Regions from separate parts of the Paenibacillus sp. J2L1-98 genome, predicted to be linked through region 1. Evidence: riboswitches for the same ligand, from Rfam matches in the RefSeq annotation. Region 1 holds a riboswitch; the other holds the start of a gene.
What was found. Region 1 has a riboswitch for cyclic di-GMP ahead of AC0YNZ_RS29310 (hypothetical protein). Riboswitches for the same ligand answer to the same signal wherever they lie in the genome.
Positions count from the first base shown of each region.

Region 2: another riboswitch for cyclic di-GMP. It lies ahead of AC0YNZ_RS26460 (LPXTG cell wall anchor domain-containing protein); the one in region 1 lies ahead of AC0YNZ_RS29310 (hypothetical protein).

Region 1 is NZ_JBWDNW010000032.1:36,625-44,121, reverse strand. Features, by position in the region: gene AC0YNZ_RS29325 (nucleotidyltransferase domain-containing protein) at 1-809, shown strand, start outside; gene AC0YNZ_RS29320 (class I SAM-dependent methyltransferase) at 853-2,136, shown strand; gene AC0YNZ_RS29315 (metallophosphoesterase) at 2,126-4,711, shown strand; cyclic di-GMP riboswitch class I at 4,805-4,890, shown strand; gene AC0YNZ_RS29310 (hypothetical protein) at 4,975-5,238, shown strand; gene AC0YNZ_RS29305 (PAS domain-containing protein) at 5,144-5,497, shown strand; gene AC0YNZ_RS29300 (PilZ domain-containing protein) at 5,494-6,528, shown strand; gene AC0YNZ_RS29295 (hypothetical protein) at 6,575-6,850, shown strand; gene speD (adenosylmethionine decarboxylase) at 6,985-7,497, shown strand, end outside.
Region 2 is NZ_JBWDNW010000024.1:38,902-46,398, reverse strand. Features, by position in the region: gene AC0YNZ_RS26495 (flagellar protein FlgN) at 1-431, opposite strand, end outside; gene flgM (flagellar biosynthesis anti-sigma factor FlgM) at 440-706, opposite strand; gene AC0YNZ_RS26485 (TIGR03826 family flagellar region protein) at 819-1,235, opposite strand; gene AC0YNZ_RS26480 (ComF family protein) at 1,349-2,242, opposite strand; gene AC0YNZ_RS26475 (helicase-related protein) at 2,301-3,476, opposite strand; gene AC0YNZ_RS26470 (hypothetical protein) at 3,430-4,407, opposite strand; gene AC0YNZ_RS26465 (hypothetical protein) at 4,531-4,992, opposite strand; cyclic di-GMP riboswitch class II at 5,244-5,327, shown strand; gene AC0YNZ_RS26460 (LPXTG cell wall anchor domain-containing protein) at 5,359-6,423, shown strand; gene AC0YNZ_RS26455 (response regulator) at 6,546-7,274, opposite strand; gene AC0YNZ_RS26450 (sensor histidine kinase) at 7,282-7,497, opposite strand, start outside.

The DNA.
Region 1 (7,497 bases):
ACAAGCTGATTAAAGGAGTGATCGAATTGAAAAACATACGTGCTGATATTTTACTGGAGCTGGATAAAATCGAGCAGGAGGAGCAGGTTCGCATCCTCTATGCCTGCGAATCGGGAAGCCGGGCTTGGGGCTTTCCGTCCAAGGACAGCGATTATGACGTACGCTTCATCTACATCAGGCCGGTGGAATGGTATTTATCCATTTTTAATAAAAGAGACGTTATCGAGCGGCCCATCAGCAACCTGCTCGATATTAACGGCTGGGATTTAAAGAAAGCGCTGAATCTGTTTCGCAAATCGAATCCGCCGCTGCTTGAATGGCTGCAATCACCGATTCCGTACTACACGAAATACACGGTCGCGAAGCAAATCCGCAGCATTTCTCCATTAACCTTTTCGCCTAAGTCATGCATGTACCATTATCTCAATATGGCGAAGGGAAACTACAGAGATTATTTGCAAGGAGAGCAAGTGAAGATCAAGAAATACTTCTACGTGCTAAGGCCGATATTGGCTTGCGGCTGGATTGAGACTTATCATACGATGCCGCCGATCGAATTCGACCGTTTGGTAGAAGCGCTCATTCCGGAGGGAAGCCGGCTGCGGATGACAATCGAGCAATTGCTGCAGCGCAAGAAAGCGGGCGAGGAGCTGGATTACGAGCCGAAGCTTCACCCCATTAACGACTATTTGGAGGAGCGAATCGCTCATTTCGAACGAACGGCCTTGGCGCTGGGGCTAGGGGCGGGTGCGCAGGATGAACAGCTCGACGCCCTTTTCCGCAGCGCTTTACAAGAGGTATGGGATTAATGGTTATTGCGGCTAATCTACAGGCAAGGGGAAGGTAAAGAAGATGGCTATTGTACAAGTGAAGTCGACGAACCCGGAATTTTCGTTCGTCATCAAGAAAAATCCGCAATCCGGCATGCTGCTCCGTACCGTTCGCAAAGGGATGGCCTACGGCTGGTATACGGATGAAGGGACATTCAACGTTTATTTTAAAGATGCGGATAATGAGGTTTCGTATAAGCAGCATGCGAAGGATCAATTCGAATATCTCAATGTATCCCGCTACAATACGCCGTTGTTTGTGCTGGGAGCGATAAACGAATTTTTTGCGGCGCCGCTGAAGGCGCGGGACTCGCGGGACTCGGAGCAATACGAGCATTCCTTCCATATCAATATGATTCATATTGAGCTCCTGCGGTATATTCATTTTTTTGAGAAGCATCTTACAGACTATTCGTTTGATACGGCGCATCAAGCGCATAAGAGCTATTCGCTTACCATTAAGACGAAGAAGAGTTTATATGAGCTTATGCATGTTGTCAGTGTGCTCTGCTTGTTTCTATCGATGTTCAGTGATGAATATATCGATATTTCCGATGATATTTTGATCAAATATGTGAAGAGCATTCAAATTATAGATACGCCATTCTACATACGGAGCCTGTTTGCCCGCAACTTTCTGGCATCCAGAGACCGGTTCAAGAAATATAAGGAGGAGCTTGAGAAGACGGATCGCTATGCAATCCAATTGGCCTTTGGCGGTACAGCGCAGCAGCGGAGAAGCTATATCGGAAGCGTGCTGCCGTTCGATAAATCGATACTGGACGTAGGCTGCGGAGAAGGCTATTATGCGATTCCGTTTGCTTCCAAGATTGAGGAGGCCAGCTATTATGCCGTTGATATTAATGAACCATTGCTAGAGGCGGTAGAGCGGAAAGCGAAAGCGAAGGCACTCGATAACATCGCAACCTTCTCTTCTATCGATCGCTTTCTGGAGGAATATAACGGCGAGCAGGTGGATGTCGTTTTGACCGAGGTGATCGAGCATATGAGCTTAGAAGAGGCGGGGGCGCTTATCCGGCAAATTTGCGGGCAGGTCGATTTTGATCATTTTGTGCTGACGACTCCTAATGCGGAGTTTAATGCTTATTACGAGCTTAGCGATTTTCGTCATGATGATCATAAGTGGGAGCTGGGGAGAGCGGAGTTTGAGAAGTGGCTGCTTGATGCGATTAAAGGTCAACCTGTTGAAATTAAATTTGTTGCAATCGGTGATGGCGTAAATGGCATTCAGACGACGCAGGGCGCTATTTTGAGGAAGAGGGGGTACAGCGGAAATGGAGATTAGAACGAGAGTTCATACGATATATATGCTGATCGGTTCGACGGAATGCGGTAAAACGACGTTCGCGAACGAAGTGCTGATGCCGCAGCTGCGGTTCAATGACGACGCCAAGGGCGCGAGAGCCAATGTGCAATATATTTCGTCTGACAGCATCCGCCAAGAGCTACTTGGGTACGATTATGATAAATATGATCAAGTGATGCTGGAAGCAAGCGAGCAAGCGTTCCGCCTTTTGTTCGAGAAGCTGCGGCTGGTGACGGCGTATCCGATTAATGCGGAATTTGTAGTTGTGGATACGACGGGCTTGTCGGAGGATTTTCGGGCGAGGGTGAAGGCAATAGCGAATGAAAATAACTATAACCTGGAGGTTGTGCTGTTCGATTACCGGAAGAGGGACGATTATTATACTTCGGAGCGGTCGCAGAAGCTGATCACTAGCCATATTAACCGTTTGCGCAAGGAGGTACTTGGCTCGCTCTCAAGGGAGCGGTACTCGAAAATCCATAAAGTGCGCGCCAAGGACTTTTATTCACCGGCTGATCGCATAGCCAATCCGGATTACAAGGTCGTAATTGAGGATGCCAATGACTATTTGGCTGCTATATTGCCGCTTGATCAGAAGACGATTATAGTGGGCGACGTTCACGAAAGCGTGGATGAGCTGAAAAGCCTGCTCGTTAGCCACGGCTTTCAATTGGAAGGAAATCAGCTGATTGAGACGGGGAAGGTTAGCGGTACGAAGGTATTGCTTGTTGGGGACTGGATCGACAAAGGGAAGCGCACGAAGGAAACGATTGATTTTCTATACGCCAACCAGGATCGCTTTTTGTTCGTGTTAGGCAATCACGAGAGCTTCATCTATAAATTTATGCGCGGAGAAATTAAAGGCGTCGATGAGGAGCTGCGGCAGGCATACTTCGATTCGGCAGAGGTGCTTAGAAACGATGAAGAGCTGCTTCAAAGGTTTAATCACCTCGTATCGCTGTCGAAGCCTTTCTACAAAATGGTAGGCAAGAGAGGGCCGTCCTATTATGTTACGCATGCGCCATGCGAGAACAAGTACATTGGCAAGCTCGATCCGAACTCCGTACGGCATCAGCGTAATTTCCGGATTGACCGCTCAGCGCCGCTTGAGGAGCAGCTGGCGTTTCTGAAGCGGGATGCGGCAGCCAATCAGCCTTATCACGTATTCGGACATGTCGCAGCGAAAACCGCCTTTCGGATTAAAAATAAAATTCATATCGATTCCGGTGCGGTGCACGGTAATGCGCTAACCTCCGTAACCCTTTCGGTTAAACCGTTTTTCAAAACGCAAAAGGCATCTCAAGCGATTATGGAAGGCGAGCTGCGCACCCTCTTCCAGGAAGAGCGCAAGGTGTCGCTGCAGGAGCTGGATGACGAAGAGGTCCGCAGACTGCAGTACTGCTCACGCAATAAGGTCAACTTCATTTCGGGCACGATGGCGCCCGCAGACAAGGATGAAGCTGCGCATGAGCTGGAGTCGCTGAGGAAAGGACTGGACTATTTTGCGGAGCGCGGCATTGCGGAGGTTGTGCTTCAGCCCAAATATATGGGTTCCAGATGCAATGTTTATTTGCACGCTGATCCCGAGCAATGCTTTGCGGTTAGCCGCAACGGCTATAAAGTCAACAAGGTTGACCTTTCGGCTGTGTATGAGGAGCTGCTGCTAAGGTTCGGAAGCTATATGAAGGAAAATGGCATCGCAATGCTGCTTCTGGATGGAGAGCTTCTGCCTTGGCAGGCGCTCGGTGAAGGTCTTATTGACCGGCAATTTAAACCGATCGAGAAAGCGCTTGAGACAGAGCTTGCTTTCCTGAAGGAAAACGGGTTTGAGGAGGCCTTCGCGAAGCTTGCGCACGAATACAAGGAAAGCGGCTTCGAGAAGGATCAGTTCCACCTTAGCAAAGGGGCGCTAAATGAAAAGTACGGTCTTAATGTTTACCAAAGCTATAAGCATGTTCATTCGATATTGGAGAAGCATATGCCGCTTTCCGATCATGTGGATGCTTATGAAACGTACAAGAAGCAGCTTGAGCTGTATGCGGAAGCCGGCGAGCCCTTGTACAAGCCGTTTGCCTTGCTGAAAATCGTATACGGTGACGGAACGGAAACGCTGCCCGATTGGAAAACATCCGAGATGTACCGCTTTCTCTCTGACGACCCGTTCATCACGCTAGAGCTTTCCTCGCCTAACAGCTATGAGCAGGCGGAGCAGTATTTCGCCACCCTCACCGTAGATAATCATATGGAAGGTGTCGTCATCAAACCAGAAATGCCGGAGCCGAACACGGTTTCGTGTATGAAGGTGCGCAATGCCAACTACATGTCTATTATTTACGGGTACGATTACCGCTTCCCGCATAAATACAATAAGCTGATGAAGCAAAAGAGCATCAATCTAAAGCTTCGCACCTCATTGAATGAGCATCGGCTTGGGCAAAAAATGCTGTCTATTCCGTTTGCCGCAATCGCGCCGGACAACGAGCCGTATCAAGCAGCAGTTGCCAATCTATTATTCGAGGTTGCCAAAGAAAAGGAAATTGATCCGCGTTTGTAAAAACGGCTGCATTGGATTAAAATTCTCCACTTATTTGAAAATTTATTATGGAATATATCGGAATTCTATGAAATAATCATATAAGTAAAAAGTCCTAGTAAATAGCAAAGTTGTCGAAAGACAATGACGCAAAGCCAACGGGCCTAAAGGGAGTTTCCAAAGGTGGCTGGGTTGCCATAAGGATGAATGATAAAACGCTTATATCCTCTTCCTCAACTCTTCTAGTTACCGCATAAGCTACACATAGGAAGGGATATTAAGCGATGGAACAAAATATTACGCGCTTTAACGGCAGCGGCAACAGCTTTGACATAGTTCAAAAAATAACTAATCTTGGTTACTGGGAATTCGACCATGCTCGCAATCAAACGGCATGGTCGAATCAAATGTTCAATATTTACGGAATGAACTCCGGCTTCCCGATGAAGCAGGATGATTTCTTTAAACTCGTTCATTCCGAGGACCGCGAGCGCGTCCGGCGGCAATTTTACATATCGGTACAATCCTGTCGAGGAGCAGCACTATAAGTCCATATTCGATAATAATCCGGACGCGGTCTTTACATTGGACTTAGACGGCCGTTTTTTGTCATGCAATTCGGCTCTTGAGCAAATGTTCGGTTATTCAAGAGACGAAATCATAGCAGATCATTTCGATCACTTTGTGCATGCGGAATGCTTGGGTACAACGATTTATTTTTTCGAGGAAACGGTCAGGACGCTTACGTCTCAAAACTATGATACGACGGGCATTACGAAAAACGGGCAAGGGGTCAGGTTAATGTGACCCGTATTCCGATCATTATTAATGATGAGCTTATCGGTGTTTATGGGATTGCCAAAGATATTACGCAGAAAAATAAAATTGAACAATCTCTGAGAGAAGCGGAGCTTAAATATCGCAGCATCATAGAGCAGTCTATTGTCGGCATATTTGTTGCGCAGAAGAACAGCTTCGTCTACACGAACGAGCAGCTGTCAGCAACGAGAAGGTTCGTTACCGAGCTGCTGCTTGAGCTGAAGAAGCGAAAGATTAAAGTATCGCTCGATGATTTTGGAACAGGCTATTCCTCACTCTATTTATTGAAGCGATTAGCGCTCGACACGATCAAAATCGACCGGTCGTTTGTGGAGGAGATGATGACGGAGTCAAGCAATAGAAGCATAGTGGAGTGCATTATCCGACTGGCAGGGGAGCTCAAGATGCAGGTGGTGGCCGAGGGCGTTGAGAACAAGGAGCAGTTCAATTACTTGCGGGAGCAGCGCTGCGATGAAATTCAAGGCTATTATTTTAGCCGTCCCGTCGACCCTGAAAGCATCGTTCAATTATTGAGCAAAAGACCGTTTATGGAGCCCGCCTCGCTTCGGCGCAGTAAAGAGCCGGCCGTTAACCGGAGACAATATTTTCGTATCGACCTTACTCATTGTCTTTTGGCTGAGATGACGATTACGATGTTTAAGGGCAGGAGCATAAGACTAGGTAGCACTGAGGTGTTTGTTAGAAATATCGGTCCGGGAGGCCTCCGGTTTATGGTTGGCGTTAAGCTGCCTGTTAACAGCGACATATTGCTGAAGTTCAAGATCCGGATGGATAATCAAATGTACGTGTTATATGGCTTTATAGTCTGGTACAATGAATTGGACAACGATATTCATGAATACGGCGTGCAATTTCAAATGAAAGAGCAGGATAATGATGATCTCGTCAATGCGCTCAATATTCTCGCCACCCGGCAGCGCGACGGCATTCCGCCTCAAGCTCAAATTTACGTGGGCGATCCCATGCTCCGGATAAAGGAATTGAAAAAGCTTAATTAATAAATGCATAGCGTGAAGGTCAGGAAAGGAGGAGGAGGGTTAGGACATGAACGATATCGTAAACAAATTTTGCATCAGAACATTTGGTTCCACGAACCTCGTGACGGAGATCGGCAAGGTGACGAAGGTCGCGAGCAGAACGATCCACGTCGATTGGGGCATGAAAAAATACGTATACCAGAATAAAGATTTCAGATGGATTCCGCTGACGAAAGAGGAAGTGGAAAATAAATATCCGAAATCGAAGTTTACAGAGGATTCGCTTAAACGGGCATTGGCATTTGGTCTGGAGATCAAAGGCGCGCAGCGTTTACCGGAATAAAGTTTGATGTGAGAAGCATTTTGCATTCGGTTAAGACCGGATGTGAAATGCTTTTTTTTTGTTAGGCATAGTGGTTTGTCGAATCGGTCTTTGGGTAAAAGGAAATAGTAGTTATAGAAAAGGAGGTGTGTACCCTGAAGTTAACGCCGGAACAGCGTATACAACTGCATGGCTTCAACAATTTAACGAAATCGCTCAGCTTTAATATGTATGATGTGTGCTACACGAGAACACGAGAAGAGCGCGAGTCCTATATCGCCTATATCGACGAACAATACAACTCGGACAGGCTGACGAAAATATTAAATACGGTTTCGGATATTATTGGAGCGCATGTGCTCAATATCGCCAAGCAGGATTATGTGCCGCAAGGCGCCAGCGTAACGCTGCTTGTATCTGAAGGACCGGTCAGTGACGGTCCCAATGAATCTTTCGAGGAGTCGCCGGGTCCGCTGCCTGATTCCGTTGTCATGCATTTGGATAAAAGCCATATAACGGTACATACGTATCCAGAATATCACCCGAATGAAGGGATCAGTACGTTCCGGGCAGACATCGATGTGTCTACCTGCGGCGAGATTTCACCGCTTAAAGCGCTGAACTATTTAATTCATTCATTTGATACCGATATTATGACGCTGGATTAC
Region 2 (7,497 bases), on a different contig from region 1:
TCCTCAGCCTCGCCGAGCAGCAAATCCTGCGTGAAATGCAAATGCTCCAAAGTCATCCTAACGAGCTGCTGATTGAATTCATTAATATCTTGAAGCTTCTTAAGAGCAGCCGATAACTCATGCCATACAACCTGAAGCTGCTGCTTCTCATTGGCATGGTAAACAACCTGTATGAGTTTCTCCATTTTGAAGGAACGGTGACTAGTCAGCTTTTGATCCAGCATATATTTTCCGATCAGAAAGATTCGCCGTTGCTCAAGCTCCAGTATACGCTGAAGACTCTTCTTCTCTTTGCCCGATATATACGAAAGAGTCTCCACATTGTTTGCGGTAATGGCCGTTGTCTTCGCATTGCCGTATTCAATTAGCTGCCGGTGCTCGTCTAATAGCTCTTGCAAAATCATTAGAATTTGCCGGATGTTTTCATTCATTTAGATGACTACTCCTTCAGATAGGGAAGCAGCTTCTCGGCGATCTTGCCGGCTTCCACATGATAGGTGCCCGATGCTACCGATTTTTTCAGCTTCTCAATATGCTCTATTCTGTCCGCTCCGCTTGCTTTACTCGTGTTCAGCATCTCCTTGGCAGCAGCAGAAATTTGAACCTCGTCCTTCTGCTTTGCTTTTCCTGTTCCGCCTGCTCTGGATTCCACCTGCTTCTGGTACGGATTAAGCGCGCCTATACGATTCGTCTTGTTTATTTTCATTTTTTCCACCTCATTATTTACAAAAAACTAAAAAAGCCGACTACCTTTACAAGTATTATCGGCTTCAGTCAAGTGAAATTTTATAGTCATGTTCATATTAGCATGAATTCGCTTATTTATCTTTGTATCTGTCAAGACCTTTGTATGCTCCAAGCGCTTGTTTGAAGCCTCTTAATTCTTCATTTCTCGCTATGTCTTGAAGCATTTGCTTCTTGTCCTTCTCAAGGCGTTCTCGGCAGATGTCACAAATATGATTTTCGCGGATAATCGTTCCGCAGGATTCACAAGGGTACCCCATATTCGGCGCATTAACGATAGAAATACGGCCCTCGCGGATGAACTTCGTAATTTGCTTGATCGTAACTCCGGTAGCTTCTGATACCTCGGTAATAATCGAATTTTTGAACTCACGCAAATAGTTTGCACAAAGCTCGTACTCTTTATCGATTTCACGAATGCAAACCGGACATACGTCTCTAAAGTTTTTGGCAAAAAGCTTACCGCAGCGTGGACAATTATCTAAATTCATCGCTCTGTGCCCCCTTTTTCGTCGAATCTAGTCAACTTTTATTTCCATTTTAATCGAAAGCGCTAACTTTTTCACTATGAATCTATTACGCAGCTGGACGGTTCGTTGATTAATCAGGAACGAGCCCAGGTCAAAATATATATTTCCAGCGGAAGCTCCACATGTCGGTTCAATTGCCCGGAACAGGCATTTGCCGTGCTTCCTGTCGTAAAAATATCGTCTATAAGAAGGATGCGAATGACTTCACGGCTTGGCTGGGCTGTGCCGAAGGAGCTAAGCGCATTTGTATGCAGCATGCGAAATGCTTCAGAATTTACGCTAAAAAGAGATTTTGTATCCCGCATTCTCTCCGAGCGCGTCTTGAAGCTTTGCTTCTCCGAATGTCGGGAACGGATGAGCAGATGCATGAGCGGCAAGCGATAGCGCCTTGCAATATGGCCCGCAAGCTGCTCTGCCTGATTAAAGCCCCGGTCGATCGCCCGCTCCTCGCTGACGGGAACATAAGTGACAGCGTCCCAGTAATCCGCGCTCCTCCATTTTGCTTTGGATTGGTGTCCGCTTTGCGTGCTGAACCGCCGGGAAATTTCAGCAGTCATGGCCTCGAACGTTGGCAGCAGCATATCCCCAAGCAGCGGGGCTAGCTGCTCGTTTCCCCGGTATTTATACAAGGCTAGCATCGCCCTCATCGCTTGGTTATAGTAAACAGCGCTGCGGTTGTATACGAATGACCGATGCGGACTGCGTATGCAGTCTTCGCATGGGATGCCGCGCCCGCATTTGAGACAGGCAATGCGGGTAAGCCACGGTATTGCGGAGAGACATGCCCCGCAAAGGGAATGTCGAAGCTGGGCGGTCAGCTTCGCATGGTTATAGTTGGCCGCGCTGCGAGCCTCGTTTTGCGGTTTGCCGCATAGGAGACATGCGGCCGAACGGGGAGCTAGCAGCTGCGCTGAAGCGGTGAAAGCGGATTGGATACGCTGTAACCAGTTTTGCGGCGAGACCTTCACTTTAGCGAGCCTCCTTTGCCGGCGGGAAGCAGATAGCCTTGCTTTCGGGCTATTCGATTCATCGTTTGTGTACGGCTGATAGCTGTGAACGGCTGCGCTCACGGCTGCAAAAATAGACGCGGCCGAACGGATCCTCTGCGGACCGTCCGGCTCTTCCTGCCATTTGGACCAAGGATGCCTCGTCGAATAGCCGTCCATCCGCATCCAGAATGTAGACGTCACTTTTCGGAATGGTGACTCCTCTCTCTAATATCGTTGTCGTAACCAGCACCCGAATCTCCCTCGCGCGAAAACGCTGCACCTTATCCGCCCGCTCACCATCCTGAGAGGAGGTTGCCGCTACAGCCGAATGCTGAAGCGCTGCTCGCAGCAAAGCAGCCACCGGTTCGGTTTGTGCAATTTGCTGCACGAACACAAACAGCTGCGCCTCGCGATGAAGTGATGCTTGCATGGCAGCTAACAGCTTTGGCGGCAGCCTGCGCTGCTGAAGCATTTGTCTCACAGCTGAAGTTTGGAGAAGCTTCGGCACAGGCAGCGGATGCCGATGATAACGTACGGGCACTCTGGCATGCGGAAGCTTGCCGCGTTTCGCTGCCCGCTGCAGCTCGCTTGGCGGCGTAGCAGACAGCAGCAATCGGGCGGCACCCGGCGCGCAGCTTTTATCCGCCGCATAATGGAGAATTTTGTCGCCGTGGTATGGAAAGGCGTCGAGCTCATCAACCACAACCAGATCGAAGCCTTGATAGAAGCGCAGCAGCTGATGAGTAGTTGCAAGCGTGATGTCTCCGCTCTCCCATCGCTGTGCGCTTCCCCCGTATAAGGCCACTACGGAAGCCGCGGGAAAAGCTTGTCGAATGCGCGGGTCAAGCTCAATCACGACATCGCGGCGCGGCGTTGCAATAAGCGCCTTGCCGCCCCGCAGCAGCACTGATTCTACGAGCGGAAAAATCATTTCCGTCTTGCCCGCTCCCGTAACCGCCCAGAGTAAAAAATCTCTTACCTTGGCGGATTTTCCCGTTGAAGAGAGAGCCGGTTCAGCGGATTGCTCCTCCGCGAACTGCAGCGCCTTCGCAGCTGCGTCTGACTGTGCCGGGCTAAGTCGCCATTTATTAAGCCGCTGCTCCAATGAAAGCTGCATAACTTGCTGCTTAAGGCAGCTTGGCTCCGTCCTCCCTCCAAACTGCGCATCATGCTGCCCTACGACGAGCAGCTCGCATTCCCGGCTCCGCCCCATCCCAATGCACGCCGAGCAATAGGCGCACAACCGCCCGCACGCTGCACATGCCGTGCGGTGCATATACGCCTCGCCACTCCCGCAGCGAAGACAGCTGCGCTCGCGCCTGCGGCGCCCCAAAGCGTCCAATCGCCCGCCATTTCCGGCTGCGATTGATCCGCTCAGGCGCACCCGCCCCGAGCAGCGCGGCAAGCTGGAGCACTCCGCTCCACCTTGCTGCGGCGCCGGGCCCGCCCGCGTCAACTAACAGGGCGTGCGCTTCGCTGCGCAATAGCGCACGTCCCTGCATGACCTCCGCGGCAAGCTTCGCCCCTGCCGCGATCTCTCCCAGCTCCGCATCGCTAATTGCTCGCCCCCTATCTCCGCCCCGCTCCCGCCCATCACCCGCGCGGCCCGCTCCCCCTCGCTCCCGCGTCTCTTCCGCTCGCCCCCTATCTCCGCCCCGCTCCCGCTCATCACCCGCACGGCCCGCTCCCCCTCGCACCCAGTGCTCCACCAAACCAGACAAGCCGGCTCTCCCCATCGCAGTCTGCCGCTGGCGTCCACTCCCCCGCCGCCACCACAATCTCCTGCCGGCAGCTTTCCCGTCATTTCGCCCCTCGCCCTTTGCCTCCTCAGCACAAGCGAGCAGAAGCTCTATCGCCTCACAGCGGTCAGCTATACTTCCTTGATCGATCTGGCCCGTATCTATAGCAGTCTGTTCTCCTCTTCTCCGTATTAGCTCCGCTTCCCACAGCTCCACAGCACGGCAAGCATCGCCAAGCGGCAGCGGCTCCTTTAATAGCCAGCCCGAATCGGCAATCGCCTCATTTAAGCTCCCTGCTTTGCCAAACCCGCCATTCATCCAAAAATGCTTGTCCATATCCGGGTCAATCGTTACCCGGGCTTTCCAGCACCCGCGTACTTCCACAACATACACCTGAGCCCTCATCGACTATCGCTCCCCCTCGCCTTTTTCCACTTATATTTCAAACGAAAAAAAGCACACCCAACAACGCAGTCTGCGTCATTGAGTGTGCTTCACTCCAAATATTGATCTTCTTCAAAGTATATACTAAAATGGCATTTTCGACAAATCCGACGGATTTTGCAAATCAACCAGCACCGCATGATCGGAATGCGATACGATTCCTTCTGCCTGCAGCATCCAAAGCAGCTGGGTACCATCCACACCCGTCATTTGTGAATGCTTATTGTCCTTATTTTCTGTTGTTGGAGTATCTTCTGCCAGGTGCACACTGACCTCCTTGCCACCTCTAGCCAAACGTTCAACAATAGCGAGCGTCTCATCCGTCACGCCACGGTTAACAATCGTAAGACGAACATCCTTGCCCATTCTCCGGGAAAAAGAAAAAAACGAACGCACGTACCATTCCATATTTTTTTGCCGGACGTCCGCTACGAGCACGTAATGCTTGCTCGATTGCTGTCGTCCGCGCCAAATTCGATACGCCAGATGCACCGACAATGCAGCCAGAACATAACAGCCAACAACAAAAAGCAGAAGTTCAAACATGGCGGCCACCTCCTCTTTGTGACACTATATGCCACGAAGCGCCCACTGGTTCCGCAATAAGGGGACAAGGGTGACAAAATGTGCGCCATTCCCACAAAACATCTCTTTCTCATCCACAAACAGCAGTCAAAATGCGACAAAGAAACACCCTTGAGCAATTTACAGTATATGTTATCATTTTACTACGTATCCATGCATATAAACGTATGTAAGCATAGAGAATGGGGAGAAGGTGACTTCACGCATTCATAATAACTAGGGGAAGCGATGAAGTATAATCTGCATCTGGACACTTGGATTATACGGAGCTAGTAGTGTAACCGGCCCTCTTAGAACACGACCAACTATCTAAGAGGAGAGTGAACGATGAGATACTTAAAAAAGCAGTTTTCTTTCAGCATGGCCATAATGTTAATTCTCTCGTTAACCCTGGGATCGTTTGTTATGGCGGAAGGCGAAAACAATTCAGCTGCAAATCCATCAGTCGCCCCGGCGGCTAATAGCTGTACGCCCATTTCTGCTGACCGCGCACACATTGTCGCGAACAATTTGAACAGTATCGTTGATAATGGAAACAGTACCGTTACCGCAACCTTCAGAACGACCGAGAATTGTGTGCAGGTTAGTGTCTCTACATACATCTTCCCTCCCGGCACTATACCGAACAGCAACGGAACTCCTTATCAGGACCAGATCCATTATGACGGCGAGACCAACATCTATCCGTTGCCCGGCACCTATTCAGTCACCCTTGACATCCCGGCTTGCGCTCCTTATCAGGCGGATATATACAGCGGTCCTGAGCAAATTCAGCTAGGCTCCGGCGGTCACGGGTCGACGATTGTAGCTTGGAAATTAATGAGAGAGAACAATTGCCCTACTCCTACTCCTACGACAACACCTACGCCTACGCCGACCGTAACCCCAACACCTGAGACTACACCTACGCCTACGCCGACCGTAACCCCAACACCTGAGACTACACCTACGCCCACGCCGACCGTAACCCCGACGCCTGAGACTACACCTACGCCCACGCCGACCGTAACCCCGACACCTGAGACTACACCTACGCCCACGCCGACCGTAACCCCGACACCTGAGACTACACCTACGCCTACGCCGACCGTAACCCCGACACCTGAGACTACACCTACGCCTACGCCGACCGTAACCCCGACACCTGAGACTACACCTACACCTACGCCAACACCTGAAACCACAACTATTGTCGAGATTGATGATGATGAGCCGCCGGTAGGCGGGATCGATGATGGCCAGGATACCGTAATCGATGTGGCAGAGGAGCAAGTTCCGCTAGATACCCTGCCAAAAACAGGCGATTCCAGCCCGCTTCCTTACTACCTCATTGGCGCCTTCACCCTTACGGCCGGGTTCCTCTCGCTCCGTAAGCAAAGGAAAAGACGATAAAAGATGATATGAGGCCGATATCTTGATCACTGTCTTTCTCATATTCACATACTTTGTCTCCAACAAGCGCGCACGCAAAAATCCCGTATCAGCTGATACGGGATTTTTGCGTAATATATGAGTTACAGCGTAACCCAACCGTATTTGATCGATTGAATAACAGCTTGCGTACGGTCATCGACTTCCATCTTCTGCAAAATGCTGCTCACATGGTTTTTAACCGTTTTTTCACTTATAAATAAAAATTCCCCGATGAGCTTATTGCTCTTGCCTTCTGCCATAAGCCTTAGCACTTCTGCTTCGCGCCGCGTTAACGGACTTTCATCGCCCGCAATGAACTTGACGCCCGGCTCCGCCGCCGCAGCAGCTCCTGATACGATCCCCATCTCGTCCAAATAAGTCATGCGGCGAAGCTGATTAATCAGCTTGCCCGTTACTTTTGGATGGATATAGGCATGACCTTGAACGACAGAGCGAATAGCGTTAATAAGCGATTCTGCCTCCATATCCTTCAATAGATAGCCGGTAGCCCCTTTGCGAAGCGTTTCAAACACATAGCTCTCATCGTCATGGATTGACAAAATGATAACCTTCACGTCAGGAAACAAGCTTTTCAAACGCTCAGTCGCGACAACACCGTTCTCGATCGGCATATTAATATCCATCAAAACAATTTCAGGAATCGTATGATTGCAAAATTCCATAACTTGAATGCCGTCTCCGCACTCGCCGATGACTTCAAGATCGTCTTCCATATTCAGAATCCGCTTAAGTCCTTCACGAAACAGCTGGTGATCATCCGCAAGTAAAATTTTGATTGTATTTGCACTATTTGCAGGTTTCTGAATCATCATCATCTTACTCCTTTCTAGATTCGGCAGTTGTAGGTATATCTATCATAATTTTCGTCCCTCTACCGGGAATTGAGTCTATTTCCATCCTTCCCTCAATCAGCTCAACACGCTCTCTCATCCCCACCAATCCAAAGTGTGCGTTTCGGCTGGCATCCTGCTCAATTAATTCGCTCTGAAAACCAACGCCATTGTCCTGAATAATGAGTGAAATATGTTGTGG